4 regions of the Siminovitchia jepli genome follow, and region 3 is predicted to be linked to each of the others. Evidence: riboswitches for the same ligand, from Rfam matches in the RefSeq annotation. Region 3 holds a riboswitch; each other region holds the start of a gene.

Region 1 (7,760 bases), on a different contig from region 3:
ATCTTCTTCGTTGCCTCATATAAATCCAGTCCTTCAATCGATTCGCCATTAATGGCAATAATTTGGTCCCGCGGCTTTAATCCGGCTTTTTCAGCCGGTGTGTTTTTTATGGGTGCAACAATTACGAGCTTTCCATTTTCAATGGTGACTTGGGCCCCAATCCCTTCGAATGATGAATCCAGATTATCGCTGAATTGCTCTGCCGTATCCTTGTCCATGTAGACGGAATAAGGATCTTTCAACGTTCCGATCATCCCCTGGATGGCCCCTTGGATCAGCTTCTCACTCTCAACTTTTTCCACGTACGCCTCTTGAATAAGCTGATATACCTGCTCAACCTTAGCAAGGTGATTCGAATTCATTGATGTGTCATGCCGCGCTTCGCCCTTTGTTCCCGGCGATCCTTCCTGTTCACGGGAATCTACCCATTGGATCCCCGTATAAACTCCGCCGGCCCCAAGAAAAAAAGAGCAGGCGGCGATGATTGCCAGCCATCTTTTCTTCATTTTCTTCCCCCTTGCCCATTTCCAAAGTACAACACTATCTTTTCTACACATCCTATGCACGGATTGGACAAGTTATGATGATTATGGCGGCTAAATATAACCCTTCCCTATCCGATAATAGTCATAGGGGCCATATTTGTTATTTCAGAAGGCTGGTGAATCTTTGTGCTAAGAAAAGATATTTTAACCCCGCTGGGGATATTCCTGGGAATTGCTGTTATTTTTTTGGCCATTTATATGGCAGGAGGATATGACGCTTTTTTGGCTTTTATTAGCTTATCCTCATTTGTCATTGTCTTCGGCGGACTGTTTGCCTCCCTGTTTGTCGGTTTTGGTGCTTCAGAAGTGAAAAACATGTTCAAAGTATTACATACAACTTTCAGAAGAAAAGAAGTACCTATTCAAGAATTCATCCATACACTCGTTCATTTAGCGAGAACTTCAAAAATGGACGGGATCATCGGGGGACTTGAAAAAGAAAGATCAAGAACGCCTGATCCGTTTATTCAAAAAGGGCTCCGTCTCGTCATTGATGGGTACGAAGAGAGTATGATCAGAAAAATTATGGAAATGGATATTTTTTCCATGCGCAAAAGGCATGAACGCGGGAGGCAAATCATTACGAAAGCCGGTGAGCTTTCTCCGGCTTGGGGAATGATCGGGACAATCGTCGGCCTGGTTTTAATGCTCCAGCAACTGAGCGAACCGGATAAGTTGGGGCCGGCCATTGCCGTTGCATTGATTACGACCTTTTACGGGGTACTCATGGCCAACCTTGTTTTCATGCCGATTGCCAACAAACTGGAACTGTTAACGGAAGAAGAGGCCTTTCTGAAAGAGATGATCATTGAGGCATTGGTGAGCATCCGCAATGAGGAAGGGCCGGCCATTTTGAGGGACAAGCTGCAAATGTTTATGATTGAAAGCTCCGAAAAACCCGCACTGTTTGATGAGCCCGGAGGAGACGAGGGATATGAACAAAAACGGATTTAAGGGAACAAATAACCATCAGCCATGGCTGGTTACCTTTGCAGATTTGTCATTGGTGATCCTCACCCTTTTTGTTCTATTGTATTCCTACTCGGATACAAATGCTGAAAAATTTAAATCGGTTACAAACTCGTTCCAAAACCACAACCATTTAAAACGCGAATCTCCCGGCGATTCTCCGGGAGAGGGCGGGATCACCGTTCCGAACGAATATGAAGAACAATTGACCGAGATGATCAAACGCGAAAAGCGCATTGAAGAAATTTTAAATTATGTGGGCGAGTATGCTTCGGACCATGGCTTGGAAAAAGAGATGACGGTTACTCCGACCGAAAAAGGAATTGAAGTCGTTTTGCCCGAGGTGATGCTTTTTCCATCGGGAAAAGCAGATTTAATCAAAGAAGCAAAGTTGTTTTTGGATGATCTGGCACCCATGTTATCGGAAATCTCCAATATGATTGAAGTCGAAGGGCATACAGACAATCGTCCGATTTCCACCGACAGATTTCCATCCAACTGGGATTTATCAACGGCAAGGGCCAATCAGGTTGTCCGTTACCTAATTGAAGAGCATAGACTTCCTCCTCAGCGTTTCCGGACTGTCGGTTATGGGGAATATCATCCCATCGCCTCTAACAAAACGGAAAAAGGAAGAAGCCAAAATCGCCGCGTTGTACTCATTATCACCAATGAAGAAAACGAATGAAAGCGCAAGCGCCTTGCCCGGCACGGCAAACAAAACACGCAGAAGGCCCCCGCCTCCTGCGTGTTTTGACTTATGACATCGAGCAGGCTAGGCGCTGGCCGCCTTGGATCGCCACGTCCTGTGGCGCCGCAGCGGCATGTATGCTTTTAAATACGAGCGGCCAGAAACGAGCGAACGACAGATTTGCCGCTTATCATTTTTAATTTTTAAAAAAGCGGAAGACCGGTCCATACGCCTCTTTAATGGCCACCACTTGCATATTTTCCCTTGTTGTGATGCTTGCAATCGAACGCATCTCGGATTTAAAGCAGTGTGATAGTCATGTTTACGGGAGCGAAAAAATGTTATGATATAAAAAATCAGATGAAGAGGAGGCTCCCCATGATTGTCAGGGAACGAATGAACGAATTTGTCATGATCGAACAAGATCATCATGCGGGCATATCAGGCGAAATCTTTTCTTGCTGGAAGGATGGCTTTTTTAAAGGGGAAAAGTGGAGAGAATCGGTCTTGCATGCCGTTACCAAGCACGATTGCGGCTGGAGGATGGTCGACCGGCAGCCTTTTTGGAATGATCAAAAGCAGGCTCCGTACACGTTTATGGACTTTCCCTCTCCTGCCAAGACACTCATATACAATAGCGGGATAGATGAAGTGGAACGCCGCGATCGGTATGCAGCGCTTTTGTGCAGTGAACATTATGTACGTTTTAAACAAGAAGAGGAATCCCCCGAAGCGAAGCAATTTGTCCAATTTGAAAAAGCCAGGCAGCAGCGACTGATTAAGTCCATTTCCGATTTTGGACGGTCTTTGTTTGCTTTCCACTACGGACTTCTCCAACTTTGTGATAACTTGTCGTTGTATTTATGCCTTAACGAACCCGGGGCCAAAAAAGAAGAAGAATCTCCATTTTTCCAAAACGGGATTCCCCTGTCGGGTGCACTTGATGTTTTTTCCAAAAAGAAGATGCATGCGCGCTGGATTGACCGCCATACAATCGGATTGGATGAATTTCCTTTAAAACAGCCAGTCACCGTCAACCTGAAACAAAAGACCGTTTCCAAAGAATTGATATCCAAACAGGGGCTGATTCCAAGCTATCTGGAAACACCCGAAGAGACGGTTGAAATTCATCTTGTTCCGTACATATGATGCCCTGCTGTTTTACCGCGTTCTTTCTTAGGAAGTTAAAGGTCGTATGCAGACTGGTCTAAATTTGTAAAGGCTGTAACACACGTTACAGCCTTTACAATTTAATTATTTAATTGGACTGCTTCACAGCTTCAACCGCTTTATCGATTGCTTGCCCCAAGTCAGCCGTAATATCCTCCACAGCTTCCAAACCAACGGCAAGGCGAATCAATTCTTCGGTTACGCCTGTATCCTTTAATTCTTCAGTGCTCAATTGCTGGTGGGTCGTTGACGCAGGGTGGATGATGAGAGATTTTGCATCCCCGACGTTTGCCACATGCGACCATAGCTTCACGTTGTCAATCGTATTTCTGCCCGCTTCTCTTCCGCCTTTAATGCCAAAGTTTACAATGGCACCGGGACCTTTTGGCAAATATTTTTGGGCGAGCCTGTAAGAAGGATGGCTTTCAAGCCCCGGGTAGGATACCCATTCCACTGCATCGTGGTTTTGTAAAAATTCTGCAACTGCTTTGGCGTTGTCCACATGTCTTTGGATCCGGACATGCAACGTTTCAAGTCCTTGCAAGAAGAGGAACGCATTGTCCGGACTCAAGCATGGTCCAAGATCACGAAGCAACTGGACGCGAAGCTTAACGGCAAATGCAGCTTCCGGCAAGTCGATTCCGTAGCGGATGCCGTGATAGCTTCTGTCCGGCTCTGTGAAATCCGGGAATTTGTCATTGTTCCAATCGAACTTGCCGGCATCAACGACTACTCCACCAATCGCTGTTCCGTGTCCGCCGATCCATTTTGTGGCAGAATGAACAACGATATCCGCTCCCCACTCGATCGGCTTTAATAAGTATGGGGTGGCAAACGTGCTGTCCACGATCAATGGAATTTGATTGGCGTGGGCCACGTCGGCAACTGCTTCAATATCGAGTACGTGAAGGCTCGGATTTCCAATTACCTCCGCAAAAATGGCTTTTGTTTTCGGCGTGATGGCTTTGCGGAAGTTTTCCGGATCTTTCGGGTCAACAAATTTGACGTTGATGCCATATTTCGGAAGCGTGATGGAAAACAAGTTGTACGTTCCGCCGTATAAATCCGTTGCTGCCAATATTTCGTCTCCCGCCCTGGCAATATTCAAAATGGAAAAAGCAATGGCGGCCATTCCGGAAGAAAGAGCAACGGCAGCCGTACCGCCTTCCAATTCTGCCACTCTTTTTTCAAAAACATCCACAGTCGGGTTCATGATTCTTGTATAAATATTGCCCGGCTCTTCCAAGGCAAATAACTTTTGGGCGTGCTCCGTATCTTTAAATACGTAGGAAGTTGTTCTGTAAACGGGAACCGCGCGAGATCCTGTTTCGTCCGGCTCTTGCCCCCCATGAAGCAATACTGTTTCGGGCTGGTACTTTTTTTCTTGTGTCATTTTGACATCCTCCTTAAAATAATTTAATGCGATCAGAATAATAAGATTTGAGCGGCCATGCGCCTCAAACCTTGCGAGAAAGGGGCGTTTCATCAATCAAAAAGCCCCCTTCCGAATAAGAAGAGGGCTGATTTATCTTTTCCTCCCCTTATCTTCCAAGCCATGCTCATGGCTTGTAGGAATTAGCACCTTTTCAGACGAATCTGAAGGTTGCCGGGCATCGCAGGGCCTAGTCCCTCCGCCGCTCTTGATAAGAGTAATGCTTAGATCATTCAATTGTTTTAACTCTTGCAAGTAAGTATATACTACGAATCTATCGCCTGTCAAACATTTTTTAAAAATAAAAAAATCAATCCATTTCGGAAACCAGGCGCTCCATTATTTCCTCATCCATCGGGCCGATAATTTTCTTTCGGATGACTCCGTTTGTATCGATCATATAGGTCGTTGGAATGGTAATCGGCCGATATGTGTTTCCGGCGTCTCCATTTTCATCCAAAAGGATCGGGAAATTTAATTTGTATTCGTTCCTGAATGTTTCCACTTTGGAGCGTTTATCGGATACACGCTCGGCATATGTCAAGTTGACAGCGATGATTTCTGCGTTTTGGCTGCCTGCCTTCGTTTCATAAAACCGCTGCATGTGAGGCATTTCCGCTTTGCAAGGAGGGCACCAGGTGGCCCAAAAATTCAAAATCACTTTCTTTCCTTTATAATCGGAAAGTCTGATTTTTTTTCCATCCAATGACGGAAGCTCAAAATCCGGAGGTACTTGCCCTTCTTTCAGGCCTTCTTCCGCATAAATCTCCTCTGCTGCTTGAGAGTTGAACTGATCCTGGGCCTCCTTGATCTCGCTGTTATCGCGTGTATCCCGGATGATATTCACGACGACAATCCCAAGCAGCAAGGCAATCAAGGCCATTCCAAAAATTTTCTTGCTCATCGGCTCTTTCTCCTTTCTGTAGCAGGGCTGCGGCAAAAAGGGGCAAGTTGCCGCGTACGTCGCCATGGGGGCGGACAATATTGCGGGTTTGGAAGCATGGAAACAGTGCAAGGCGGCAGCCAAATTGCTTGGCTCCTTGTCCAAAATCAAAACAAGGAGGCCCCCACACCGTTTATGACCCCAATTATGATACGCTGCCCATTTAAAAGATAGAACGCCAAAAAATAAGATCGTCAGCGGATATTTCATTCAGGAATATTAAAGAACAGGTGACAATAAGCGGGAAACCGACTCTTTAAACCGCACAAACAGCGGCCGCGCCAAATATTCTTTGTAAGTGAGCTCCCGTGACAGTCCGGCGTCTTTTTGAAAAATATGAACGAGCTTTGCGACAAGCACTTCATCATATAAAAATGCGTTGACTTCAAAATTGAGACGGAAACTGCGGACATCGATATTCGCCGTTCCGACAGTGGCAATTTTGCCGTCGGCAATTAACGTTTTTGCATGAATAAAGCCGTTTTCATAAATATATACTTTTGCACCCGTTTTTAACAGTTCCCCTACATTGGAATACGTCGCCCAATACACAAATGGGTGATCGGGCTTGCTGGGGATCATCAGCCTCACATCGACACCGGATAAAACAGCAATCTTTAAAGCGTCCAAAACACTTGCATCCGGTATAAAATAAGGAGTCTGTATATAAATGTAATCTTTGGCGGAATTTATCAATTTGATATATCCATACTTGATCTGCTCCCACTCGGAATCCGGGCCGCTTGAAACGATTTGTACATCCGTATTCCCAACAGACTTTATTTCGGGGAACAGCCTGTCTTCATAGCTGATTTTGTTGGAAGACGCCTGATTCCAGTCGAGAATGAACCGTGTTTGCATGGCAAAAACAGCTTTTCCAAAAATCCGCAAATGGGTGTCCCGCCAGTAGCCAAATTTTTGATTTAATCCCAAATATTCGTCTCCGATGTTAAACCCGCCTATATAACCAACCTGACCGTCAATAATCGCCAGTTTCCTATGATTGCGGTAATTTACCTGCAAGTTAAGGTGGGGTATAACCGCAGGGAAAAAGGCGCTCACTTTTCCGCCGGCCTCAATCAGCGGCCGAAAAAATTTCCTTGGAAGCCGCCTTGAGCCCATGGCGTCATAAAGAACGCGGACCTCTACGCCTTCTTTTGCTTTCGAAACAAGCAGGGATAACAGCTTATTCCCCAACTCGTCGTTGCGCATAATGTAATAGACAAGATGGACATGATCCCTGGCAGACCTGATATCCTCCATTAGCGCATCAAACTTTTCGTTTCCGTCCGTAAAAATATCCACATGATTATCTTGTGTCAGCACCGCGCTGTCGTTGACGAGCAGCATGTAAATCAAATCTTTAAACCGGGCGGTTTTATTATCATGAAACGGAAAATCCCCTGATCGAATCAAATGAATTTGATGTTCCGTAATTTCAATAATGCCGATTTTTTTTTGGTCCTTCCAGTCAAATATTTTTTTTCGGCTTAAATTTTGCCCGAAAATCAAATAAAGAACAAAGCCGACAACCGGTATAAAAAGCAAAACCAAAAGCCATGCCCATGTTGCGCCTGCATCTCTTCGCTCAAGAAAAACAACAAAGCCGGCGAGCACAATATTCAATATAAGAAAAATACTAATGATGCCTGTTATGATCATCGCCAACGTCATGGTTTCGCCCCTCGCATCTCTCTCAATTAGACACATCGACAAACTTAATTCATTTTACCACATATTTCCCTTCTTCACATGTCATGTACGGATTCAGCCGCACAGACATTGTTGAGATGGTCAGGTTATCGAGTGAAATTTTGGTGTTTTTCATTATACGCGGGCAGGCGATGCTCCACGCCGTGGGGGGCGTCAAACACCAAAAAAAGAGCCGCATCCCGTAAGATGCAGCTCTTTTACTAGTTAATGTATCTCCTTGGGTCTACAGCATTTGATTTTGACGCGTTCCAATCGCCTTCGTGAATTTCAAAATGCAAATGCTGCCCGTAAGACTGT
Region 2 (7,760 bases), on a different contig from region 3:
TGCTTTTGTCTCTTGCACAAACTTCAATATTTTAAGCTTTCTCTCTGCGGGTAACATATCATTCACCACTTCTTTTCATCATATACTCCTATTATAATTCTGAAACCTCTCCCCATTGAAATGGGGAGGTTCCGTGACCCTAAAGGGTCACGGTTCCATTGCGACAAATCGCAATGGCGCGTGTGTACTTTGTGCTTTTCCCTTTCCAGATGAGGTTCTGGCTGCGGACTGGAGCTTTTCCACACGACGTTCGCGCACAAATCGTTCTGTCGAACGAGGAAACTCGCTCGAGGCTTCCCTTGCGGTCGGCTCTCACAACTTAACGTACGCATCCGGTGTTTGACCTATACCAACACCAATAGACATTTGAACCCGCTGTCTCACGACAGAAGATATGCCTATCTTTCGTGGGTTTCATCACGACAAAGGTTATATCTTTCTCATTTAGAATCCAATACTGGAAATGTGTTTTTCACCTAAAGAGCGCATTTTTTCTTCAAACGATTGATACATCTCATAGAACGTACGAAATTCATTTAAGCATTTTTGCCGATCTACTTTATCAAGCGTTTCGTTTACATTCTTAATAAGCCAGGCTGAGAAAATATCCCGCTGGATTTTTCTTCCGCAGGGAAGTGCATGGAAACGGAGGGATAAGGGCTTTTTGGCATACACATCCCCGATCGGACAATATTGACTGGCCTTTACAGTCCAGGTGTTGACATAAATCAATTGTCTGCCTTGGTATTTCAGTTTCCGGTCAAGTATCTCTAAAAAGGCGGCAGGTGCTTTGATCCCGATTCGTTTTCCTAACCGGGTTTTGTGCAGCCCCTTGTAGTTCATCCGTTCCGCATATACTTCATTGCCTTCGGAAAGAATGTCATTAGCAAGTTTGTTATGCATCATTTTCCTTGCAGCTGCTATTTTCCGGCAAATCTCCTTTAACTCATATAGCGTCTTCCAATAACGTTTGGAGCGAATCCATTTATCTTTGTTTCCTTTTTTAAAGGTGCCGTTATCATTATATTTATTTGGGTTTGTCGCCCTCCTTGAACGATCCATCCTGCGGAGCAGGATGCGGCGTTTTCTGTCCAGCTCATCCAAGCCTTTGCAGAACTCTTGTACATTCACGCTTTTGTCGCTGACTGTGGCTACGGTTGAAATCCCGTTATCAACGCCGACTTTCCCTTCAACCGGTTTCCTCTTTTGGGGCGGGATGCCTTTCATGACCAGCTGCAGATAAAACTTTGTTCTGCCACGGATGATTTTGCGTACAATCCGGCAATAAGCGATTTCATCGTGCAAAGCTGCCTCCAGGTATGGATCTTTACCTGGTTTTGGCATTTCTGCTTTTATGTTTAATCCGTTCCACTCCACAAAGCCGTTTTCGTATCTGATCCCTGATTGATTGGTTTTGCCTTCCAGCGTATTGAATTCGCCGAACTTTTTGAAGCGCACCTTTTTTGTTTTTGGATTGAAAAGATAATCTTCGATCAATTCCCAGACATGGAGCGCAATTTTTTGCACGACGTGAGAGTCTAAATGCACCTTTTGCTTATGTTTTTTGTTTTTGGGTTTTTTGCCAAGGAAGTGTTTTCCCATATTCTTGACGATGCGCTCCGCACCGGTTTTGCTGACATCATATGCCTCTCGGATCTCGTTTAATTTTTTTTTCGTGTTTTCGATTTTTCTTGCTTCAACCAAAATTGATAAGTTTGATCTTTTCTCATTTGTTGAATGTGATCCAGCATTTTTCGCTTGCAGGCGTTATAAATATGGCATCCGATTTCAAGGCGTTTCTCTAATATATGAACTTGAAACATCTCCGTTTTAAGGAATAGTTCTACGACATAGCGGGGACCTTTTTTCGCCATATTTACCTGGACCTCCGAACATATATTCTATATTAATGATACAATATTTAAAAAATAAAAACAAGAGCCGATTTCTTTTTTAAACCTATGTTTCCGGCATTCATCCCGGCATTGAAATACCGGGCCTTCTGCCAGTTGTTCGTAAACTATAAGCAATCATGGCGATGTAAAGCTGGTTCCACGCAGCCTGTTCTGTCCGGATGTGAATATGATTCACCTGCAAATGCTGCTTCATCCATTTGAACATCAGTTCAATTTGCCAACGTGATCGATAAAGGTCGGAAATATCCTTTGCGGACAGGTCAAATCGGTTGGTTACGATTTGATACAGTTTTCCGGTATCGTCATAAAAATTCAACCAGCCTCAAGTGATTTTCCATTTTCTTTTGGGCTGAGCCTATAATAACCAGGGATTCACGGAAACCGTTTTGTTGCAGATCATCATAGATTAAGTCCCTGATATCCACCACAGTATTGGATTTTATCCTGGTCGCAAAGAAAATACCATCCTTGCACCACTGGTCAAACAAACGGAAGTCATAATATCCTCGGTCTATCACATAGGTTACACCCGGTTCTGTGATAAAACGTGGCGCTTCAAGCACATCGGACCGTTCAGCAGGTGTCACTGTAAGCTTCTCAGGATGGATATCCTGTTCACTTATAAACTCAACCAGTAAATGAAGCTTGAGTCCGGACTTAGTTGAACGAAACGTGGCCCATTCATACAGGTTGAGGCTGAGTGGAATAGTTGATGAATCCAGAAGCTTTACATTCGGAATATGTCTCTTTCGGCCGACGGAAGCCATGCGAACACGTTGCGTCAGGGATTGCCAGATGTGCAAAAGGCATTTGGGATCAACCTGCCTGTTTTTTCTCGAAAGTTGCGAGGCGCTGATTGAATCTAAACCCAATTCCTTTTGAAAGCTTTTCATTAATAGACGCTGATTGCCCTTAATTCCTCGCGCTTTTGCATCTGGGCATATAGGAATAAAAGCAAGTACTTTGTGGTAGTCAGTTTCTTTGATACAGATCTTGTGGGGCATGAAAAGCTCCATCGCCAAATAATTGGTCGGTGATGGGCTTCACCCATTTACCAAATGACGTGAACAGTGTATACTTGTCCATAGGGATATTTCCTTTGTAATGGATTTGGACAGGCTTTCACCCTCTCCATCTATTATAAAGGATTTTTTTATTTTTTGGCGTGTCAAAATTTTGAAACAATAGTACGCAACACCAGTGTTTTTCCATAGGTATTCCCCTTTCTAACACTCTATAAAGAAACGGTAATCAACTTTTTCACAACCTTTTTTAAGAAATTTTTTGCTGGAACATTTCATACAACTCCCAAAAGCCGACGATGTCTTCCGGGCCATATCGTTTTATAATATGGATCAGTTTGATACGCAGCTCCTGCTCTAAATCCTCCCTGTTCAGGGCGTCTGTTTTGAAGAAAAGTTTTTTTAATTTTGGGTGCAAAGAGGTTAATGACTTTTTCAATAGCTTTCTCATCTTTTTTTACAGTTAGTTCGTATAAATTGGATTCCAATTCGAAAGCCCCCCATTCTGAAAGTTAATCGTCCTTCCTCAATAATTTACTGATCTTGCTGAGTGCCTTTTCCCGGGACTTAGAAATGACCTGCTGAGTTTTTTCTAATAATGTGCCCATTTCAGAATCTGTAAGTCCTTTTATATATGACAGGGATAAGATGTCTCTTTGATTAGGGGTAAACCTTAAATGGCTTTGTAAAGGACCGGATCGATAATATAATCCAAAATATTGTTCGACTTTAATTCGAACTCTTCCTCAATTGCCGCCAGGTCTTTATGGGTTAACTCTGTGTCATCCTTGACGGGTTCGTCCAACGTTGCAGGAAAACGGTAAAGATCTTGCCGAACCTTTTTATCCAAATTAACCCATGGTAGTAAAGCGTTTTAGATACATAGGCAGTAAACCGGATACGGAAATAAAATTCCCGCAATGCTTGATCTAGCAACTCTTGATGCTGGGAAATAGGATGGCAAATGGATAGCTTCAATAACTCATAATGTTTTCCCGTGGACAGAATGATGGGGTTATCTAGGAACTTTTTATTTTCTTTAACAAACTCAAGGAATTTACACCAAAGCTCTTTTTTTCCATCTTTAAAACCAACCCTTTTTCTTGGATTCCGGTTCAAAAATATTCATTGCCCCTTTCATTTGTTGCTTTCATTTGTTGAAAGTTTCCATGAAAAATTTGTTGACATTTTTTCTAACTGAGTATAATATCTAACTGAGTATAATATCTATGTAACAATTGAATTTGAAGTTCTCTTATAAAGAGCGGCGGAGGGACTGGCCCTGTGAAGCCCGGCAACCATTCTTGTTTGACGAAACAAGAACAGGTGCTAAATCCTGCAAAATACAACAGTATTTTGAAAGATAAGAGAGGTGCAACCGATTTACAATGTATATCCATGCCTCTCTTTTGGGAGGCATTTTTCATTTTGAAAGGAGGAACACCCGGAGAGGTTTACAACCAAGGGGGGTTATGTACTTAAGACTAAAATATTGACTATATATATAAATTTACTAAGGAAAGAGGAAGAGAAATGCGCAAATGGTTATTAACTAGTTTAACTGTTATATTGGCATTTACTCTGGCTGCATGCGGCGGAGGAAATGACAAAGAAAATACAAATGCTTCCGGATCGAAAGAAGAACAATCGGAAGGTTTACTGGATGACGGAAAACTAACAGTCGGTGCAACAGCAGGCCCACATGAACAAATTCTTGAAAAAGTAAAAGAACTTGCGGCCAAGCAGGATTTGGATATTGAGGTAAAAGTATTTACAGACTACGTCATGCCCAATATTGCTTTGGACGAAAAAGAACTTGATCTCAACGTGTTTCAAACGATTCCTTATTTGGATCAATTTAAAGAAGACAGAAACCTGGATCTTGTAAATGTGGGAGAAGCGGTAACTTTTCCAATGGGCATTTATTCGTCCAAAGTAAAAGATGTGCAAGAACTGCCAAAAGGGGCAAAGCTCGGTTTGCCTAACGATCCTACAAACGGCGGGCGCGCTCTTGTTTTATTTGAAAAAGCCGGATTGATTAAATTAAAAGAAGGCTCCGGAAACACGCCTGCTGTGAAAGACATTGAAGAAAACTCAAACGACTTTGAGTTTGTGGAATTGGAAGCATCCCAAATCCCCCGTCAGTTAGATGAACTTGATGCTGCAGCAATTAATACCAACTTTGCGATTGAACACGGATTTAAACCCGGCAAGGACTCCATCTTTATTGAATCAAAAGATTCTCCATGGGTGAATGTTGTCGCGGCAAGAGCCGAATCCAAAGACGACGAAGCAATTCAAAAGTTTTTGGATGTTTACCGAACTGATGAAGTAAAACAATTTATTGATGAAACTTTCGAAGGATCTGTCATTCCTTCCTGGTAAGGAAGATAGCTGCCCTTCCTCCAGTATTCCGACTGCCGTCAAGGGTTTTGAAAATAATCGCATGAAGGAGTAATAAAAATGATCGAATTGACGGGAATCTCAAAGACATTTCAAGGAAAACAAGGCTCTATTCACGCATTAAAAAATGTATCACTTTCAGTTAAAAAAGGTGAAATATACGGAGTGATCGGATATAGCGGCGCGGGGAAAAGCACCCTTATCCGCTGCGTCAATCTATTGGAAAAACCGGATGCAGGCTCCGTGAAGGTGAAAGGAATAGACTTGACCAAATTGTCTACCAAAAAGCTTCGGGAAGCCCGCAGCAACATCGGAATGATTTTCCAAGGTTTTAATTTGTTAAAGACGGCAACTGTTTATGAAAATATTTCCCTGCCCTTGAAGCTTGCCGGATTCAGCAAAAAGGAAGTGGAAGAGCGGGTGGTGAAATATTTAAAAATAGTCGGTCTTGAAGAAAAGTATCATGCCTATCCGGCCGAACTGTCCGGGGGGCAAAAGCAGCGGGTGGCCATTGCCCGTGCGCTGGCTTTTGAACCTGAAGTCCTCCTCAGTGATGAAGCGACAAGCGCATTGGATCCAGATACAACGGAAGCGATTCTTGAATTGCTGCTGAAAATCAACAAAGAGCTCGGCATCACGATTTTATTGATTACGCATGAAATGAACGTCATCCAGCGAATCTGCGACCGTGTGGCCGTTATGGAAAAAGGTGAAATCATCGAGGAAGGAAAAACGAAAGACATCTTTACTTCACCGCAGCATCCGACGACAAAACGGTTTGTCAGCAGCCTGTTTACACATAAAATACCAAATGACCTCCTTGAAAGATTGAACGAAACCGGCCAGGTCGTTACGCTCTCTTTCTTCGGAGAATCAAGCGGCGAACCGGCTTTGGCGATGGTTACGAAGAAGTTTGATATTTATCCGAATATATTATCGGGGAGCATTACACGTTTAAAGGAAGAAACTTTTGGACAGCTTGTAGTCCATTTAAAAGGAGATCCGGCCGAAATTGATAAAGCAATCCGGTACTTGGAGCAAGATCAGGTCCATGTGGAAGGTGTGAGAATCCATGACGAAAATAAACGAGTTTCTTGATAACTGGGGCACAGATATTTGGGAAGCCATTATCCAAACCTTCCAAATGGTCGGAATCTCTTTGGGGATATCGATTTTAATCGGTCTTCCGCTTGGGATCATGATTGTTTTGACCCGCCCGGGAAAAGCTTTCAGCAATAAATATGTTTTTGGCATTTTGAATGTATTGATCAATATCATCCGCTCTGTTCCCTTTATCATTTTATTGTTCTTTATTTTGCCTTTTACAAAATTTATGGTCGGAACAACGATCGGGGTAAAAGGAGTTATCGTGCCGCTCGTAATTTATACGGCTCCTTACATTGCCCGCTTAATGGAAACCGCCCTCCTGGAGGTAGACCGCGGAGTCGTTGAGGCCTATGAAGCAATGGGAATGAAAACATGGCACATTATTTGGCATGTACTTGTAAGAGAATCCCGCTCATCGATTATTCTTGGTTTGACGATAGCGACCATTTCATTAATCGGAGCAACGGCGATGGCCGGGCTTGTTGGCGGCGGCGGGCTCGGTGACTTGGCATACCGCTACGGACACCTCAGGTACGAAGTCGATGTCATGTATGTAACAGTCATCCTGCTCATCATCCTTGTCCAGGGATTGCAGTCGCTCGGCAACCGATTGGCAGCCAAATTGAAAAAAGATTAATAGATTAAATAAAAAAGAAAAGAGGAATGGCAATATGAAAAAATGGTTAGTATCAAGTTTATTCGTTTTACTGATCGCCGCACTTGCAGCCTGCGGCGGAGGCGGCAAAGAAGAAGCCGGGGATAAAGGAGATAAAGGTGAAAAAGCGGAAGGCCTCCTTGCCGATGGAAAACTGACTGTCGGGGTGAGCGCCGGGGAACATGAAGAAATCATGGAGCAAGTAAAAAAACTGGCGGCTAAAGAAGGCCTGGAAATTGATATTAAAACTTTTTCCGACTATCCAATGGTTAACGAAGCATTGGCCCAAGGCGATCTCGACCTGAATGTATTCCAGCATGAACCTTATTTGAATCAGCAAAAGAAAGACCGCAATTATGATATTGTAAAAGTCGGAAACACCATCACAACGCCAATGGGTGTTTATTCCAATAAAGTCAAGGATATCAACAAACTGCCAAAAGGCGCAAAACTAGGATTGCCAAACGACCCGACAAACGGCGGACGTTCCCTGCTTTTGTTTGAAAAAGCCGGTTTGATCAAACTGAAAGAAAACGTGGGGGAAACCCCGTCAGTCAAGGACATTGCGGAAAACAAAAATGATTACGAATTTGTGGAGCTGGAAGCGGCCCAAATTCCGCGCCAATTGGATGATTTGGATGCAGCAGCCATCAACTC
Region 3 (7,760 bases):
GCTTACATTTTTGAGCGCTTCGACCTTCTTTTCCCCGCTGCCGAATACCTTTGAAACGTGACGAAATTCGATCAAAAAAACCCCCTCCTTTTTTAAAATGCAGGTACTACAGCTCCTTTATATTTTTCCAAAATGAACGCTTTCACTTGTTCGGTTGTCAAAGCTTTAGCCAGCTTTTGGATGGCTTCATCGTTTTTGTTATCCTTCCGGGAAACTAAAATATTGACGTAAGGCGATTCATTTCCTTCAATTATCAAGGAATCTTCCAGTGGTTTAAGGCCTCCCTCCAAGGCGTAATTCGTGTTGATCGCCGCTGCCTCCACGTCGTCCAGCGAATGGACCAATACCGCTGAATCGACGGGAATAAATGTAAGTTGTTTTTCATTTTTCACGATGTCTTCAAGCATATAATCCCCCGACTTCGCATCATCCAGCTCAATGATCCCGTTGGCTGCAAAGAGCTCGAGTGCCCGGGAAAAATTTACAGGATCTTTCGGCAATGCCACTTTGGCGCCATCGGATAGCTCATCAATGGAATCGATTGCTTTTGAATAAACACCGAACGGTTCAATATGAACACCTTGCACATTAACCAAATCCAAACCGCTGTCTTTCTTGAATTGATTCAAATATGGCGTATGTTGAAAGAAGTTGGCATCCAGTTCCCCATCCGCCGTCTGCTGGTTTGTCTGAATGCCATCAGAGACTATTGATATATCCAGTTTCACGCCTTCTTTTTCCAATTCCGGCGCGATATATTCCAAGATTTCTGCATGCGGTGTAGAGGAAGCCGCAATTTTCAATGTAACGTTTTCTTTTTTGGCAGCCGTTTCTTTTCCTGCTCCGCATCCCGCCACCAACCCCAAACCCATAACGGCCATTAATGTGATGAAACCTTTTTTGAAGTTCATTTTTCAACCCCCATTTTTTTATTACAAATCAAACCTGTAGCATTTAATCCGGCGATTTTCTTTATGAATATCATGGCAAGGATCCCGGATAAAACCAAATTGTTCGTACAGCCTGACGGCCTGCTCCATGGAATCGGTCGTATGCAAAAACACACTTGAAGCGCCAAGTTCTTTGACACATGACATGGCAGACCGTAAAAGTTCCGTACCCACACCAAGCCCCCTTGCCCGCGGGTGAACGCCCAAAAAGCGGATAATCGGTGATTGAATTTGTATTTCCCAATCTTTGTAGGCTTTTTCCGATGACGAAAATAATTGGAGGGTGCCAACAATTTCCTCCCCCTGTTTTGCGATCAACAGGATTTCTCTATCCGGATGATCAATGGAAGCGATCAGCTCCATCACGTATTCAGACCACCTTTCCGGTTCAAATACTGATTCGAATTGGCGATAACATTCCAGCAACAATTTTCGGACGGCTTCCCTTTCGCTTTCCTCCATTTCCTTGATCGTGATGGTTTGATTGAATAATCGGGCCATGATGACCTCCTTTTATATTACTTTACCCATCAGAATACTACGTTTTAGGGTAAAATTTTTATCGACTGTTCCAAGCCTCTCTTGGCTCTTCCGGCGGCTATTGGACGAAGCAATTCAAAAGACCGGACCCGCTCCTCTTCTTTTCGGATTGGTGTATGAAGGATAAATTCATCGACTTCGTATTGATAATGTATTCGTTCCAATTCCCCCTTTACTTGCTCGGGAGTTCCTGCAATCATATCTGCTTTATGCTCCTCCACTTCAAAAGCTTCCACTGCCTGCTTCTTAAAAGCTTCCACCTGTTGATAGGACTGCACGGTCAATGTCCGGCCGCTTTCAATCGTTATTTTGTAAAGGCTGTGTTCAGCAGCGATCTGCTTTGCTTCTTTTTCGCAAGGTGCCGCAAAAACGGCAACGGCTGCCATAAAAGTGCCTTCCGGATACAGCTTGCGGTAAATACGGGAAGTTTGCGCCAATGATTCTTCACTGCCTACGAGAAACTTCGCAAATACAAAATGCACGCCCAGTTCCGCCGCAAGCCTGGCACTTGAAGCACTTCCGCCGAGCAGAAAAATTTCCGGTTTTACAGGCGGCTTTGGCAACGCTTCGATTCCGGAGAGCGGATGTGCTTCCTCCACGGAATGATCCAACAGCTTTTTTAAAAAAGTAAGCCGTTCTTCAAAATGGATTCCATCATGTTGAGTACCGTGCTGCAGTGCTTTTGTAGAAAGCGGCAGTCCGCCGGGCGACTTTCCAACCCCAAGGTCTACCCGTCCCGGTGAAAGGGTGGATAAAACGTGAAAATTTTCCGCGACCTTAAAAGGGCTGTAATGCTGGAGCATAACGCCCCCCGATCCAACCTGAATGGCGTTTGTCCTGGCGAGTAAGTGTGAAATTAACACCTCGGGTGATGAGCCCGCTACGTCCCCCATATGATGATGTTCGGCCACCCAGAAACGGGCATAACCCCATTGTTCCGCTTTTTGGGCAAGCCTTATTGTATCCTGCAAGGCATCAAATGCCGTTTTCTCTGGAAAAACCGGGCTTTGATCAAGAATTCCAAGCTTAAAACTCATGTACTTTCTGCCTCCTCTTTTCATGAAAAAAAGCATCCTCCCCATTCATCATCATTGAGAAAGATGCCTTTAGTTGTCTAATCGGCCGCCATATTCATTTGTCTGCTTTCATCATTGGGCTTTCCTCTGCTTCCCCTTTGCCTTGTACCGCTTTTTCTCAGTCGCATCAATTTGTGTGATTTCTCCATCGTGTACCGTAATGACCAACGAACCATATTCAATCTTTTTCAACGCTGAAACAATGTCCTCAATTGTATTTGTTTCAACCTTTGCCATTTCCACCCCTCCATTAAAAAAACCCCTTCTTACACAATAAGAAGAGGTTTTGGTTTAACATTTTGTTCTCTTCTTATCTTTCAGGCTTGCAAAAAGCCTGCTGGAATTGGCACAGTACCGGACGGTCTGTTGCCGAGGCTTCAAAGGGCCAGTCCCTCCACCTCTCTGGATAAGAAATCAATTATTCAGTTGAGTACGTCTGCTTTGGCGTATTTATATCCTATCCCACAAAAAATTTTCTGTCAAGGATGAATTTTACATTTTTACAACTAAACCCATAAGTTCAGTGCGTTTTTTATTCAAAAAAAAAGCACCCTGGATGCTTTTATGGCTCATGATTGATTTCTAGATCCTGCTCCTCTTCGGCAGCCTGCATTTTTTTATAGCCGATTTTTGAAATCCAAATGCTGATTTCATACAAAATGAGCAATGGCACGGTTACCATCATATGTGAAATTAAATCTGGAGGCGTAATAAACGCTGCGATCACCAACAAAATAAAGTAGGCATATTTTCTCACCCGCACTAAAAACATCGGTGTCACAATACCCAGCCTTGTCAAAAACAAAACGACGACCGGAAGTTGGAACAAAATTCCGAAAGGAATGGTTATTTGAAAAAGAAACTGAAAATATTCATTAATGCCAATTGTCGTCTGGATTTCCATGTTGCTTGATAAGCCAAGCATAAACCGGATTACAAACGGAAACAGAATAAAATAAGAAAAAAGGACGCCTGCTAAAAACAGCATAACGGAGACCGGTATATAGCTGAGCGTTGCCTTCCGTTCCTTCTCCAAAAGCCCCGGACTGATAAAGGCCCACAATTGATACAAGATGACGGGGGAAGTGAAAATAAACGCCAGCACAAACGTCATTTGCATAAATACTTTAAACGGATCCGTTACCCGGAACGCATTCATCGTAATGTCCTGGGCAGCACTTGCATGCTGGAGCAGTTTGATAAGCGGCTGTGATATAAAAAAGCTGACGATGACAGCCAACACAAAGAAAACGACTATAATGACAAGCCGTTTTCGCAATTCCTCTATATGATCGATGATCGTCATTTCTTTTTGACTCATAGTTTGTCCATCCTATCAAAGATCGCCGTCTTTTTTCTTGTCCTTTTCATCATCTTCCGCCAAACCTTTCGTCGCGTTTTTAAATTCACGCAACGTGTTGCCCGCAGCCTTACCAAGTTCCGGCAACTTCTTCGGCCCGAAGATCAATAAAGCGACAAGTCCAATCAAAATTATACTTCCTGCACCTGGACTCACTGCGGCCACCTCCTTATAGTTTTATTTTAATGGAAACCCGTCCTTTTAGCTATTAAAAAACGTTTATGGTTGTGAAAATTCCGTGTCATCAAGAGGATAATGTTTCAAAAAGTAAATGAGTGACTGCAGTTCCACCGCCAAATCAATATGATGGACACGGATTGACTCCGGTACGTTCAGCCTTGCAGGGGTGAAATTCAGTATCCCCTTCACACCCGTATGTTTAATCCGGTCCGTAATGGACTGGGCGGCACTTGCCGGTACAGTCAATATAACAACGGCCACTTCTTCTTTGCCCAACCTCTCTTCAAGCTCAGCCAAATCATAAATCGGAACATTTCTGATCTCTTTCCCGATTTTGTTTTGGTCGACATCGAATGCCATTTCGATTTTTGTATTGTTGTTTTTCAAGAAATTATAATTCAAAAAAGCCGTTCCCAAATTTCCTACACCAATTAACGCAACTTTCGTCACCTCATCCTGGTCAAGCGTCTTGCGAAAAAATGACAGCAAGTAATTTACATTATACCCATATCCTTTTTTTCCAAGCGCGCCAAAATAAGAAAAGTCCCGCCGAATGGTAGCGGAATCGACTTTCACCGCTTCACTCAATTCGGCCGAGGATACGCGCTGCTTCCCTGATGCGTGTAAATTTTTCAAAAATCTGTAGTATAGCGGGAGCCGCTTTGCAGTTGCCTGCGGTATTTTTAATGTTTCCTCATTCATATTCAATCCTCCATGCCAAGAAAGAAAAAGCACTTCAATTCTTCAGTTTCATGGGTTCCACGCACAGAAACGAAAAAACCCTTATTCCGTTTCACGATGATAATCTTTACTGGATACTCCGCCCGTTTTTTCCATTAAAAAAGTTGGTCCGATCACCATTCCCTTATCCACAGCCTTGCACATATCGTAAACAGTGAGAGCAGCTGCCGAAACAGCGGTCAATGCTTCCATCTCCACTCCCGTATTTCCGATTGTCTTAACTTCAGCAGTTATTTCCAAGATTTTATTATTCTCAGATCCTTCCTTCCAATCGAAAGAAAAGTTGATTCCTTTAATCGGGATCGGATGGCACATCGGGATGATTTCCCATGTTTTTTTCGCGGCCATAATCCCGGCTACTTGCGCAACCGCAAGGACGTCGCCTTTTTTTACTTGCTGATTTGCAATCAGTTCGTAAATATGGTCGTTCACTTCAATGCTCGAACGGGCAACAGCAGTGCGGACTGTTTCCGGTTTTCCGCTCACATCCACCATTTTTGCCCTGCCTTCCTTGTTAAAGTGCGTTAATTTATCCACGGCCAAACACCTCTTTATCATTCTACACTATTTCGTGTATACTGTCTGTCTTTGCAGCGCAAAAAATCCGATTGTCAAATATCGTTAACATACGATACACTGTCTATAATTAGGGGTGGAAAATATGCTATTACTTCAAGTTCAGCAGCTTTCAAAGTATTTTGGGGCTGATATGGTCCTTTCAAATATAAAATTGGAAATCCGCGAAGGGGATCGGACAGCCCTTGTCGGAAGAAATGGCGCCGGGAAATCTACCTTGTTAAAAATCATCGCCGGAGAATTGTCACATGATTCCGGCCAGGTCATTAAACCGAAAGATTTGACGATCGGGTATTTGGAGCAGCATACAGGCTTGGAATCAGAATTAACGATTTGGGAAGAAATGCTTTCCGTATTCACGAAAGTCCGGACAATGGAAAATGAACTGCGGCAAATCGAACAAAGGCTTTCCGATCCTGCTAATTATGAACAAGAAGGGACCTATAAACGGCTACTGGAAGAATACGACGGGCTCCAGGAGCAGTTTAACGAAATCGGCGGCTATCAATATGAATCGGATATCCGGTCTGTCCTTCATGGCTTCCAATTTTACGAAGAAGACTATCATACGAATATTGCCTGGCTTAGCGGCGGGCAAAAAACGCGCCTGGCACTTGCCAAATTGTTGTTGGCCAAGCCGGACCTGCTCATTTTGGATGAGCCGACAAACCATCTCGATATCGAAACGATGGCCTGGCTTGAAAAATATTTGCAACATTATCCGGGGGCCCTTCTCATCGTTTCCCATGACCGCTATTTTCTCGATCAAATTGTCACACAAGTGTACGAGCTGTCCCGAACGGAAATTTCGGTCTATCACGGCAACTACAGCAAATATCTCGAGCAAAAAGCCGAGAGATATGAACGTGAAATGAAGCTTTATGAAAAACAGCAAGGCGAAATTGCCAAACTGCAGGATTTCATCCAGCGCAATCTGGCACGGGCGTCCACGACCAAACGCGCACAAAGCAGGCGCCGCCAATTGGAAAAAATGAACATCATGGACCGTCCCGAGGGAGACGAAAAATCCGCTTCTTTTTCATTTTTGATTAAGAAGCAAAGCGGGAATGACGTATTGTCCGTTTCGGGCGCAAGCATCGGCTACGAGGGACAGCCGTTGGCTGCGCATATAAATTTAAGGCTTTCCCGTGGCGACAGCGTTGCTCTTGTCGGTCCAAACGGAATCGGCAAATCTACATTGTTAAAATCGATCATAAAAAAAATTCCCTTCCTGTCCGGGGAAATTCAATATGGGGCAAACGTTCAATTCGGTTATTACGACCAGGAACAAGCCAGCCTGTCATCCAATCGAACCGTTTTACAAGAATTATGGGATCGCTATCCGCTGATTAATGAAAAAGAAGTCAGATCGGTCCTTGGCAATTTTTTATTTACCCAGGATGATGTATTAAAAACCGTTTCCTCATTGAGCGGAGGAGAAAAAGCACGCCTGGCTCTCGCCATTTTGATGCTTGAAAAGGCGAATGTCCTCATTCTTGATGAACCGACGAACCACTTGGACTTGGACAGTAAAGAAGTGTTGGAAAACGCCCTTGTGGATTACCCGGGAACGATCTTATTCGTTTCCCATGACCGCTATTTTATTAACAGGATTGCTACAAAGGTCGTCGAGTTGTCCACAGAAGGAACAAAAGAATTTCTCGGCGACTATGATTACTATGTTAATAAAAAGGCGGAAGTAGCGGAGCTTAAACAGCTCAATCAGCCAGAATCAAAACCAAAACAGGCAGATAGCAAGAGCTCGTATGAGCTTGACAAAGAAACAAGAAAGCGTGAACGGCAGCAAAAAAGGCGCATTGCCGAAATTGAGGAGCTGGTGGACCGGTTGGAAGCCGATTTAAGTGGAAAAGAGGAATTGCTGACGGATCCAGCCGTGTTCAACGATCACGAACGGACACTTGAGATCCATCGGGAAATGGAAAAGCTTCAATCCGAAATGGATCGCCTGATGGAAGAATGGACAGAGCTTTCGGAAAGTCTTGCTGAATCCTGAAGGCAAATAATCAAACTCGTTTATCCCGGTGGACGCCCCCATCGGGATTTTTTTTTACCCACAATTTTGCCCACATCTTAAACGTATCCATATCAGTTATAAACAAACTTATTCACATTATCCACATTGCACGCAGAGATTTATCCACATATCCCTATTTTTCCACAGGTGCTTCGCCGTTTTATCCACAAAAAAAAAGACTCCGTCCAATCGGAGTCTTCACTTATTGTTCAATGTCCAAACCAGGATGCGCATTCATATCAAGCGCCCCTCTTTTACCGGCTTCAAATAAGACGGTTCCTGCCGCCGCAATCATGGCGGCA
Region 4 (7,760 bases), on a different contig from region 3:
TGCATCCGGTTTATGTTCCCGGAACTTGGAATAACGAAAGATGACATTGAATCTGGATGGGCCGGAGTCAGACCGCTCATTCAGGAAAAAGGCAAAGGGCCGTCCGAGATATCCCGCAAAGACGAAATTTGGGTGTCAGATACCGGATTAATCACGATTGTGGGAGGGAAGCTGACCGGTTACAGAAAAATGGCTGAAACGGCAACAGATATGCTGGCAAAACAGCTTGAGCAAGAGGGGATTCAAAGCGGACCATGCGTAACAAGAAATCTTCGCCTTTCCGGCGGACATTTTACGAATCCGGCCGAATATGAAAAGTCTATTGATGAGAGAAGCCGAAAACTTCGGGAAATTGGCCTTCGTCAAGAGGAGGCACGAACAATTGCGGCGGTATATGGAACAAACGCAGATATGGTTGCATCGATGAAGGAAAAAGTTCTGCCGGACGAAGAACTGCCGTTGGCAATTAAATTGCTTGTTCATTACGCTGTGCTGTACGAAATGGCAATGACGCCCGAAGATTTTTTTGCACGCAGAACCGGGGCAAGCTTCTTTCGTTTGAATTGGCAGAAAAAATGGGAAGACGCCGTAACTGCGTATATGAAAAAGCTTTTTGGAAACCTGTAGTGTCCGGTTGGAAAGAGGCATTGCATTGTAAAAAGCCCTTGGTGCCTGATCAGCCTTGAAACCAAGGGCATCATTCTTTGCACTTATGCTTTACTCCATTCTTTACCAGTCTTCAGTTGATCTCCTGCAGCCACCTTCTCTGCATTTACCTTTCCTGAGAAAAACACGGCGCCGCCGCCCATGTCAGCTTCCCGGTCCGGTGTCAAGGCATTCACAAGCCGTTTTGCTCCATGGGCATCGGCCCAGAGGCCTTGGGTGACCAGAACGCCTGGAAGAACCTGATCCCCGACAGATGCCGGCAATTCACATTCTCCCCGGTCATTCCAGATGCGGACCCAATCACCGTTTTCAATGCCAAGCCGCAGCGCGTCTTCCTGGTTGATGAACAGCTGCGGTGATTTTTCCAATCTGACATGTTTTTCGTTATTGGAAAAAGTGGAGTTTAAAAAGTTATGGTTCGGGCCGGGCACGAATAGAAAAGGATAGTCCGAATTTTCCTCTTTCAACGGTATGTGCGTCGGCAGCGGCGGGTGCCCATCCAGTTCCATCCTTTTCGAATACAATTCAATTTTTCCGCTCGGTGTGTTCAAACGCTTCAAACGGTTTTCCGGAGTACGTGCTTTGACAAAGCGTTTTTCTTTAAGTTCTTTCAATGTAATGTCAGGAAAATAAGGATTTGGCACATCACTGATCGCCTGGCGGATCATGTCTTCATCACTGTCTTTAAAAGCTTCTTCATCAAATCCCATTACTGCCGCCAACAGCCTGAACACTTCCGCATTCGACTTGCTTTCTCCATAAGGAGGAATGACCGGCTCCTGTAAATGCAAATAGAGATGCCAGTAAGATGTATATATATCCGTATTTTCAAAGGAGGACGTTGCCGGCAATACGATATCCGCATACGCCGCCGTTTCCGTCAAAAACAAGTCATGGACGACCATGAAGAGGTCATCACGCAGCAATCCTTTTCTGACTTTGACGGAATCCGGAGCAACGACGGCAGGATTGCTGCTATATACAAATAAGGATCGGATCGGGTTTTCCGTCTCTAACAGGGCTTGCCCCAATTGAATCATGTTAATCGAGCGGGTTGGCTTTTTTTGCAGATCCGGCCGTTGCAATGCCCTCGTGTTGTAATTCAAGTAAGCCGAGTTTGATTTCACTGCTCCTCCGCCTTTCAGCAGCCATTGGCCCGTTAAAGCCGGAAGACAGGCAATGGTCCTGACAATCATGCCGCCATTGTCATGGTGCTGAAGCCCGTTGCCGATCCGGATCATGGAGGGGGCAGTGGAACCGTACAGACGGGCAAGTTTATAAATATCTTCCGCCGGAACTCCTGTAATGCCAGAGACAACTTGAGGGTCATATTGCTTTACATGGTGCTCCAGTTCCTCGTACCCTACTGTATATTCTGTTAAAAACTCCCGGTCTACTAAATTTTCTTTATATAATACATGCATGATGCCCAGCGCCAATGCCGCATCGGTTCCCGGAATAACCGGAATAAACCAATCCGCCATGCGGCCGGTCCGGTTTTTATGGACATCTATGACAACGAGCTTTGCCCCTTGCTTTCTCGCTTTTTGTGCGATCATTACCTGGTGCATATTCGTACTTGCAGCATTGATTCCCCAAAAAACAAACAATTTTGTTTCCGTCATTTCTTCGGGATCCGTGCCAAAACTGCTGCCCATCGTATACCTATATCCCACAGCTCCGGCATCCGAACAGATCGTCCGCTCCAACTGGCTCGCACCGAGACGATGAAAAAAGCGCCTGTCCATTCCTTCTGAATGAATCCTGCCCATATTTCCGTAAAAGCTGTAAGGCAAAATGGATTCCGGACCTTCCTCCGAAATGATTTTTTTCCAGCGGTCGGAAATCGTCTCAATGGCCTCCTGCCAGCTGATCGGGATAAACTTTCCTTCGCCCTTTTCTCCAACACGCTTTAAAGGTGTTTTTAATCTTTTTTCGTCGTAAAGGCGGGCTCCCATATTCCGCACTTTGTTGCAAATGCTTCCTTTCGTTATGGGATGGTTGGGATCTCCGTCAATTTTTACGATCTTCCCGTCTTTTTTATGGACAAGCAGTCCGCATTGATCCGGACAATCAAGAGAGCAGACCGAAGGAAATATTCCGTCTTTTTGATGTGCCAATGATTCCATTTCGAGCATCCCCTTAGATAAAATAATGATATAGATTATACCACACCACAGCTGATACGTCGTTGTACCGATAAACTTTCTTTCAGAGATTGGCCGATGGCTTCACGGCAGCACAAATGACCCTTTGGCGGTTAGTTGTAAGTTCAAATGATCAAGGAATGGGCACACGAAACGACCGTCGTGGGCCATATAGCAAAAAATGGTACAAAAGTTTGGAGGCCCAAAGCAATAAAATTGAAAAAATTGGTTGACAGCCAAAACATTTCGGAATAAAATAGGTTTCAACGTTCCAAATGACAATTTCATTATTTCATACTCTTATGAAGAGAGGCGGAGGGACTGGCCCGGTGAAGCCTCGGCAACCATTGAATATACTTTTATATATTCAAACGGTGCCAATTCCAGCAGATTTTTTAAAAGTCTGATATATAAGAGGCAAAGCTGATGATTCTAATTAAAAGCGGAGACCTCTTATTGTGAAGGGGTCTTTTTCTTGTATATCGGGCGATTTACAATCAAAGGAGCTGAGAGGAATGGGGGAAAAAGTAAAAGTAGATAACGAGAAGTTGAAAGTGATTGCGGAAGCCCTCGGCAATTTGCGTTTCGGTGAGCTGCAAATAACGGTTCACGAAGGGAAAATTGTTCAGATCAACCGGATCGAAAAGAAGCGGTTTCCAGCATGATACATGATGAATATACTGGGAAGCTGACCGGACAACCGGAGGCCTCTTGATTTGCGCAAATTTGCTTGCTAAAGGCATATTTGTGTTGATCAAGGGGTTTTTTAAATGGAAAAAAGGAGAATAAACATGTCTGACGCGGAACTTTTGCAACCTTTGCGAGCGGCTGTTTTTGGTGCATGATCCAACCATTTGACACTCAGCCGGGGATTGAGAAAGTGGTTTCCGGTTATACTGGCGGGACGTTTGAGAACCCGACGTATGAACAGGCATGCACCGGGATTAATCGGCCATGTGGAAGCAGTACAGATTTCGTTTAATAACCAAGTATTTTTATATGAAAAGTTAGTTGGATCGTTTTGGCAGCAAATTGACCCAACAGATGGGGGCGGCCCATTCAAAAGCAGCGGATCATCCTATCAGACAGCTATTTGTGATCATTCCGAAAAACAAAGAAGAATTGCCGGGGAATCGAGAAGGAAGCCGGGAAATAGCGGGAGGTTTAAGTATCCCGTTGTTACGAATATTTTGCAGCGGATCCTTTCCATCCCGTCAGAATCACGATAAAAAGAATCCGGAAAAATACGCTTCCTTCAAGGAAGAGTCCGGAAGGGCGCTGTTTAAATACTAACAATTCATCATTAAAGGGGAAACATCAGAATGAGAAAAACATTGCTTACCATTAGTCTAATTTTCAGCCTGTTGGTGTTAGGAGCGTGCGGAAGCACTGCAGCCAACGAGGATAAGAAAGAAATTACCATCGGTGCAACTGCAGGTCCGTACAGTGACCAATTGCGGGAAGGCATTATCCCGATCCTTGAAAAGGACGGATATAAAGTGAAAATCGTTGAGTTCAATGATTATATTCAGCCCAATGTCGCTTTAAACGAAGGGGAAATAGATGCCAACCTGTTCCAGAACAGAATATACCTCGGGCAGTTCAATAAAGACCATGACATGGACCTGGTTGCGCCTTATGCGGTGCCGACAGCTCCCATTGCCCTCTATTCCAAAAAGCATACGTCTTTGGATGATGTAAAGGAAGGCATGACCGTGACGATGCCGAATGATCCGACCAACTTGGCCAGATCCCTGAATATGCTTGCAGATTTCGGTTTGATCAAAGTGAATGAAGAGGCCGATCCAACAGTCGTCTCTGAAAAAGACATCGTGGAAAATAAGCTCAATTTAAAAATCAAGCCAATCGATCCGGCCCAAACACCGCGTTCACTGGGAGACACAGATTTTGCTTTCATAAACGGAAACTTTGCGCTTGCTTCAGGATTGAAGCTGGATGAAGCGGTTGAAATCGAAAAAACACCGGAAGGGTATTTAATTTATGTAACGCTCAGAAAAGAAGATGTTGATAAACCATTCGCAAAAGCATTGGAGAAAGCTTACCACTCAGATAAATTTTTGGACTTTACAAACAAGAAGGCAAAAGGGTACGTAAAACCGCCTTATCAAGTGGAAAAGGAGGCAAATGAATGATCGGAATTGAAAATGTGACGAAACGATACAAACATGTGACGGCTGTCAATGATGTCAATCTGACCATTCGCCAGAGGGAGATCTTTGGGATTATTGGCTACAGTGGTGCCGGGAAAAGCACATTGCTCAGATGCTTGAATCTGCTGGAAAGGCCGACAGAAGGAAAGATTTTGATCGACGGCAAAGATTTGACGGCATTGTCGGATCGGGATGTCCGGAAAGAACGCCAAAAGATCGGCATGATTTTTCAGCATTTTCATTTGATCAGTTCTAAAACCGTTTTTGACAATATCGCTTTTTCATTAAAAGCGGCGGGCAAGACGAAAGAAGAAATTAAGAAGCGTGTCCCGGAACTGTTGGAGATGGTCGGGCTGTCCGATCGCGGCGATCACTATCCTGCCCAGCTATCCGGCGGTCAAAAGCAGCGGGTCGGCATCGCCCGGGCACTGGCCAATGAACCGAAAGTACTCCTGTGCGATGAAGCTACTTCAGCGCTTGATCCGACAACAACAAAGTCAATTTTGCAACTGTTGAAAACAATCAACGAAACGCTTGGGATCACCATTATTTTAATTACACATGAAATGGAAGTGGTCCGGGATATTTGCCATCGGGTAGCCGTCATGGAAAATGGCAAGGTCGTCGAATTGGCTGATGTATATGATATTTTTGCCAATCCGAAAACGGCTCTGTCCAAACAATTTGTTCAAACGGTCCATTCTTTGGCACTGCCTGAAAGACTGCTTGCGGCCAGAAAGGGGACGATTGTTCAAATCATTTTTCAGGGCGATTCAGCCGAAGAAGCGGTCATTTCGGAGACATTAAGACAATTTGATGTATCTGCCAATATTCTTCATGGCCAAATCTCCTACATTCAGGACCGTCCGCTGGGAACACTCATCATTGAAATGACCGGCAATCACGCGGAAGTCCAGCAAGCGATTGACTATATCACGAAACGGACAAATCTATTGGAGGTGCTCGCCGGTGTTGCTTGAGATGGTGCATGAATTCGGAAAAGCCTTCCTGGAAACTTCATGGATGATGGGAATTGCCGTCGCTTTTGCGGTTATGATCGGCGTCCCGCTGGGCATCGCCCTTTTTGTCACAAGCGAAGGCATGTTCTGGCAAAACCGCTTCATGCAACACGTGGCGGGAAGCATCATTAATATTATCCGTTCCATTCCTTTCATCATTTTGCTCGTTGTCCTTATCCCATTTACAAAATTGATCCTGGGAACAACGATGGGCCCGGCGGCCGCGAGTGTCTCGCTTACCGTCGCTGCCATCCCTTTTTACGCACGCCTGGTGGAAACATCTTTGCGCGAAATTGATAAAGGGGTGATCGAAGCGGCAGAATCATGCGGTGCTTCCCCGTGGCTGATTATAAAAGATGTCTTGCTTCCCGAAGCCAAACCGGGGATGATTGCCGGTCTTACTGTCACGGTGATCAGTCTATTAAGCTATTCGGCGATGGCCGGAATCGTCGGCGGGGGCGGAATCGGCGACTTGGCCATTCGATTCGGCTACTACCGTTTCCAAAACGATGTCATGATTGCAACGGTCATCATACTGGTCATTCTCGTTCAATTGATCCAATTTGCCGGAGACCGGGCGTCAAGGGCAGTGGATAAAAGATAATTTTTCAAAAGGAGGAAAAACATGGCGCAAACCATTGTAAAAGAAGGACTCTCATCAAAGCTCCATGGTTGGGAGCATCCTGACAAAATGAGAGAATTTCGTAAAAACCATAAATCACTGGTAAAAAAAGATAAGACGACGACATTGAAAGAGGCAGTGGCACGGGGCGTAAAAGCAGGAGACTATATCGTTTTCGGCGGCATGGGATCGGTGCGCAACCCGATTGCCGCGGTGCATGAAATCATCCGCCAAAAAACAGGGGATCTGACGATCGGAACGAAAGGATCACAGCATGACTGGCAATTGCTGGCGGCAGCGGGAAACATCACAAAAGCAGAGGTTTCCTACGGTTTTGCGGACGAAGTGCGCGGATTGTCACTCCCGGCGAGGAGGGCAGTTGAATCGGGGCGGTTAAAAGTGTTATCCGAGACAACAAATGCCGGCTTCCAGTGGCGTTTTACCGCTGCGATGAAAGGTCTTTCTTTTTATCCGACACGGTCATCACTCGGTACGGATACCTTGCATTACAGCGGATCGAAAACAATCATCGACCCTTTTACAAATGAGCCGGTGGAGCTGCTGCCCGCCTGCTATCCGGACGTAGCAGTTATCCATGTCCATCGTGCGGACAAATACGGAAACTGCCAAATTGAGGGTAATGTCGCAGAAGATATTGAAATTGCGCACGCGGCTAAGTTTGTTCTTGTGACAGCAGAAGAAATTGTCCATGATGAAGTATTTTCAAACCGTCCGGACTTGACGAAAATTCCTTACTTCGTTGTTGATGCGGTTGTCGAAGTGCCATATGGTTCCCATCCGAATCAAGTCCCAAGGCTTTATTCCTTTGATGAAGATCATTGGCAAATTTGGCTGGATGCGTCCGTCAGCGAAGAAGGTGTTGACAAGTACTTGCAGGAATACGTATATGGCAGCGAAGACCACTTTGCGTATTTGGAAAAAATCGGCGGCGTCCGTGAGTTAAGGCAATTGGAAAAGATCGAACATCAATTGGCGCCATATCCAAAAGTGGCGAAAAGGAGAGGGTAAACATGGCAAACGATACAGAAAAAATGATTATTGCTGCATCACGTCTGCTGCCCAAGGATACTGGCGTTTATGTGGGAACGGGAATGCCGCTGCTTGCTTCGGTCCT

What was found. A riboswitch is a leader RNA that binds a small molecule or an ion and turns the genes downstream of it on or off. The one in region 3 is predicted to bind S-adenosylmethionine.
Region 1: linked by a shared signal. The riboswitch ahead of AB1L08_RS12305 (homocysteine synthase) and the one ahead of AB1L08_RS12705 (YezD family protein) in region 3 are both predicted to bind S-adenosylmethionine.
Region 2: linked by a shared signal. The riboswitch ahead of AB1L08_RS20320 (MetQ/NlpA family ABC transporter substrate-binding protein) and the one ahead of AB1L08_RS12705 (YezD family protein) in region 3 are both predicted to bind S-adenosylmethionine.
Region 4: linked by a shared signal. The riboswitch ahead of AB1L08_RS05285 (YezD family protein) and the one ahead of AB1L08_RS12705 (YezD family protein) in region 3 are both predicted to bind S-adenosylmethionine.

Annotation. Positions count from the first base shown of each region.
Region 1 covers NZ_JBFEGN010000034.1:7,629-15,388, reverse strand. The annotation lists gene AB1L08_RS12325 (S41 family peptidase) at 1-506, opposite strand, end outside; gene AB1L08_RS12320 (MotA/TolQ/ExbB proton channel family protein) at 672-1,499, shown strand; gene AB1L08_RS12315 (OmpA family protein) at 1,480-2,202, shown strand; gene AB1L08_RS12310 (DUF3891 family protein) at 2,584-3,354, shown strand; gene AB1L08_RS12305 (homocysteine synthase) at 3,464-4,768, opposite strand; SAM riboswitch class I at 4,914-5,025, opposite strand; gene AB1L08_RS12300 (peroxiredoxin family protein) at 5,118-5,711, opposite strand; gene cls (cardiolipin synthase) at 5,970-7,412, opposite strand; gene AB1L08_RS12290 (PcsB-like coiled-coil domain-containing protein) at 7,664-7,760, opposite strand, start outside.
Region 2 covers NZ_JBFEGN010000113.1:284-8,043, reverse strand. The annotation lists partial or broken gene AB1L08_RS20355 (DeoR/GlpR family DNA-binding transcription regulator) at 1-57, opposite strand, end outside; gene AB1L08_RS20350 (RNA-guided endonuclease TnpB family protein) at 445-1,704, opposite strand; gene AB1L08_RS20345 (hypothetical protein) at 1,662-1,874, opposite strand; gene AB1L08_RS20340 (transposase) at 1,975-2,232, opposite strand; gene AB1L08_RS20335 (transposase) at 2,219-2,920, opposite strand; gene AB1L08_RS20330 (hypothetical protein) at 3,214-3,426, opposite strand; gene AB1L08_RS20325 (hypothetical protein) at 3,612-3,788, opposite strand; SAM riboswitch class I at 4,191-4,308, shown strand; gene AB1L08_RS20320 (MetQ/NlpA family ABC transporter substrate-binding protein) at 4,472-5,323, shown strand; gene AB1L08_RS20315 (methionine ABC transporter ATP-binding protein) at 5,402-6,439, shown strand; gene AB1L08_RS20310 (methionine ABC transporter permease) at 6,414-7,085, shown strand; gene AB1L08_RS20305 (MetQ/NlpA family ABC transporter substrate-binding protein) at 7,120-7,760, shown strand, end outside.
Region 3 covers NZ_JBFEGN010000036.1:20,640-28,399, forward strand. The annotation lists gene AB1L08_RS12685 (methionine ABC transporter ATP-binding protein) at 1-75, opposite strand, end outside; gene AB1L08_RS12690 (MetQ/NlpA family ABC transporter substrate-binding protein) at 93-911, opposite strand; gene AB1L08_RS12695 (GNAT family N-acetyltransferase) at 933-1,451, opposite strand; gene AB1L08_RS12700 (MsnO8 family LLM class oxidoreductase) at 1,496-2,527, opposite strand; gene AB1L08_RS12705 (YezD family protein) at 2,639-2,803, opposite strand; SAM riboswitch class I at 2,874-2,979, opposite strand; gene tatC (twin-arginine translocase subunit TatC) at 3,129-3,887, opposite strand; gene AB1L08_RS12715 (twin-arginine translocase TatA/TatE family subunit) at 3,903-4,082, opposite strand; gene AB1L08_RS12720 (redox-sensing transcriptional repressor Rex) at 4,146-4,808, opposite strand; gene moaC (cyclic pyranopterin monophosphate synthase MoaC) at 4,890-5,384, opposite strand; gene AB1L08_RS12730 (ABC-F family ATP-binding cassette domain-containing protein) at 5,509-7,437, shown strand; gene tsaD (tRNA (adenosine(37)-N6)-threonylcarbamoyltransferase complex transferase subunit TsaD) at 7,661-7,760, opposite strand, start outside.
Region 4 covers NZ_JBFEGN010000007.1:30,039-37,798, forward strand. The annotation lists gene AB1L08_RS05275 (glycerol-3-phosphate dehydrogenase/oxidase) at 1-627, shown strand, start outside; gene AB1L08_RS05280 (molybdopterin-containing oxidoreductase family protein) at 711-2,795, opposite strand; SAM riboswitch class I at 3,111-3,230, shown strand; gene AB1L08_RS05285 (YezD family protein) at 3,329-3,478, shown strand; partial or broken gene msrA (peptide-methionine (S)-S-oxide reductase MsrA) at 3,655-4,106, shown strand; gene AB1L08_RS05295 (MetQ/NlpA family ABC transporter substrate-binding protein) at 4,136-4,966, shown strand; gene AB1L08_RS05300 (methionine ABC transporter ATP-binding protein) at 4,963-5,964, shown strand; gene AB1L08_RS05305 (methionine ABC transporter permease) at 5,966-6,607, shown strand; gene AB1L08_RS05310 (CoA transferase subunit A) at 6,629-7,654, shown strand; gene AB1L08_RS05315 (CoA-transferase subunit beta) at 7,657-7,760, shown strand, end outside.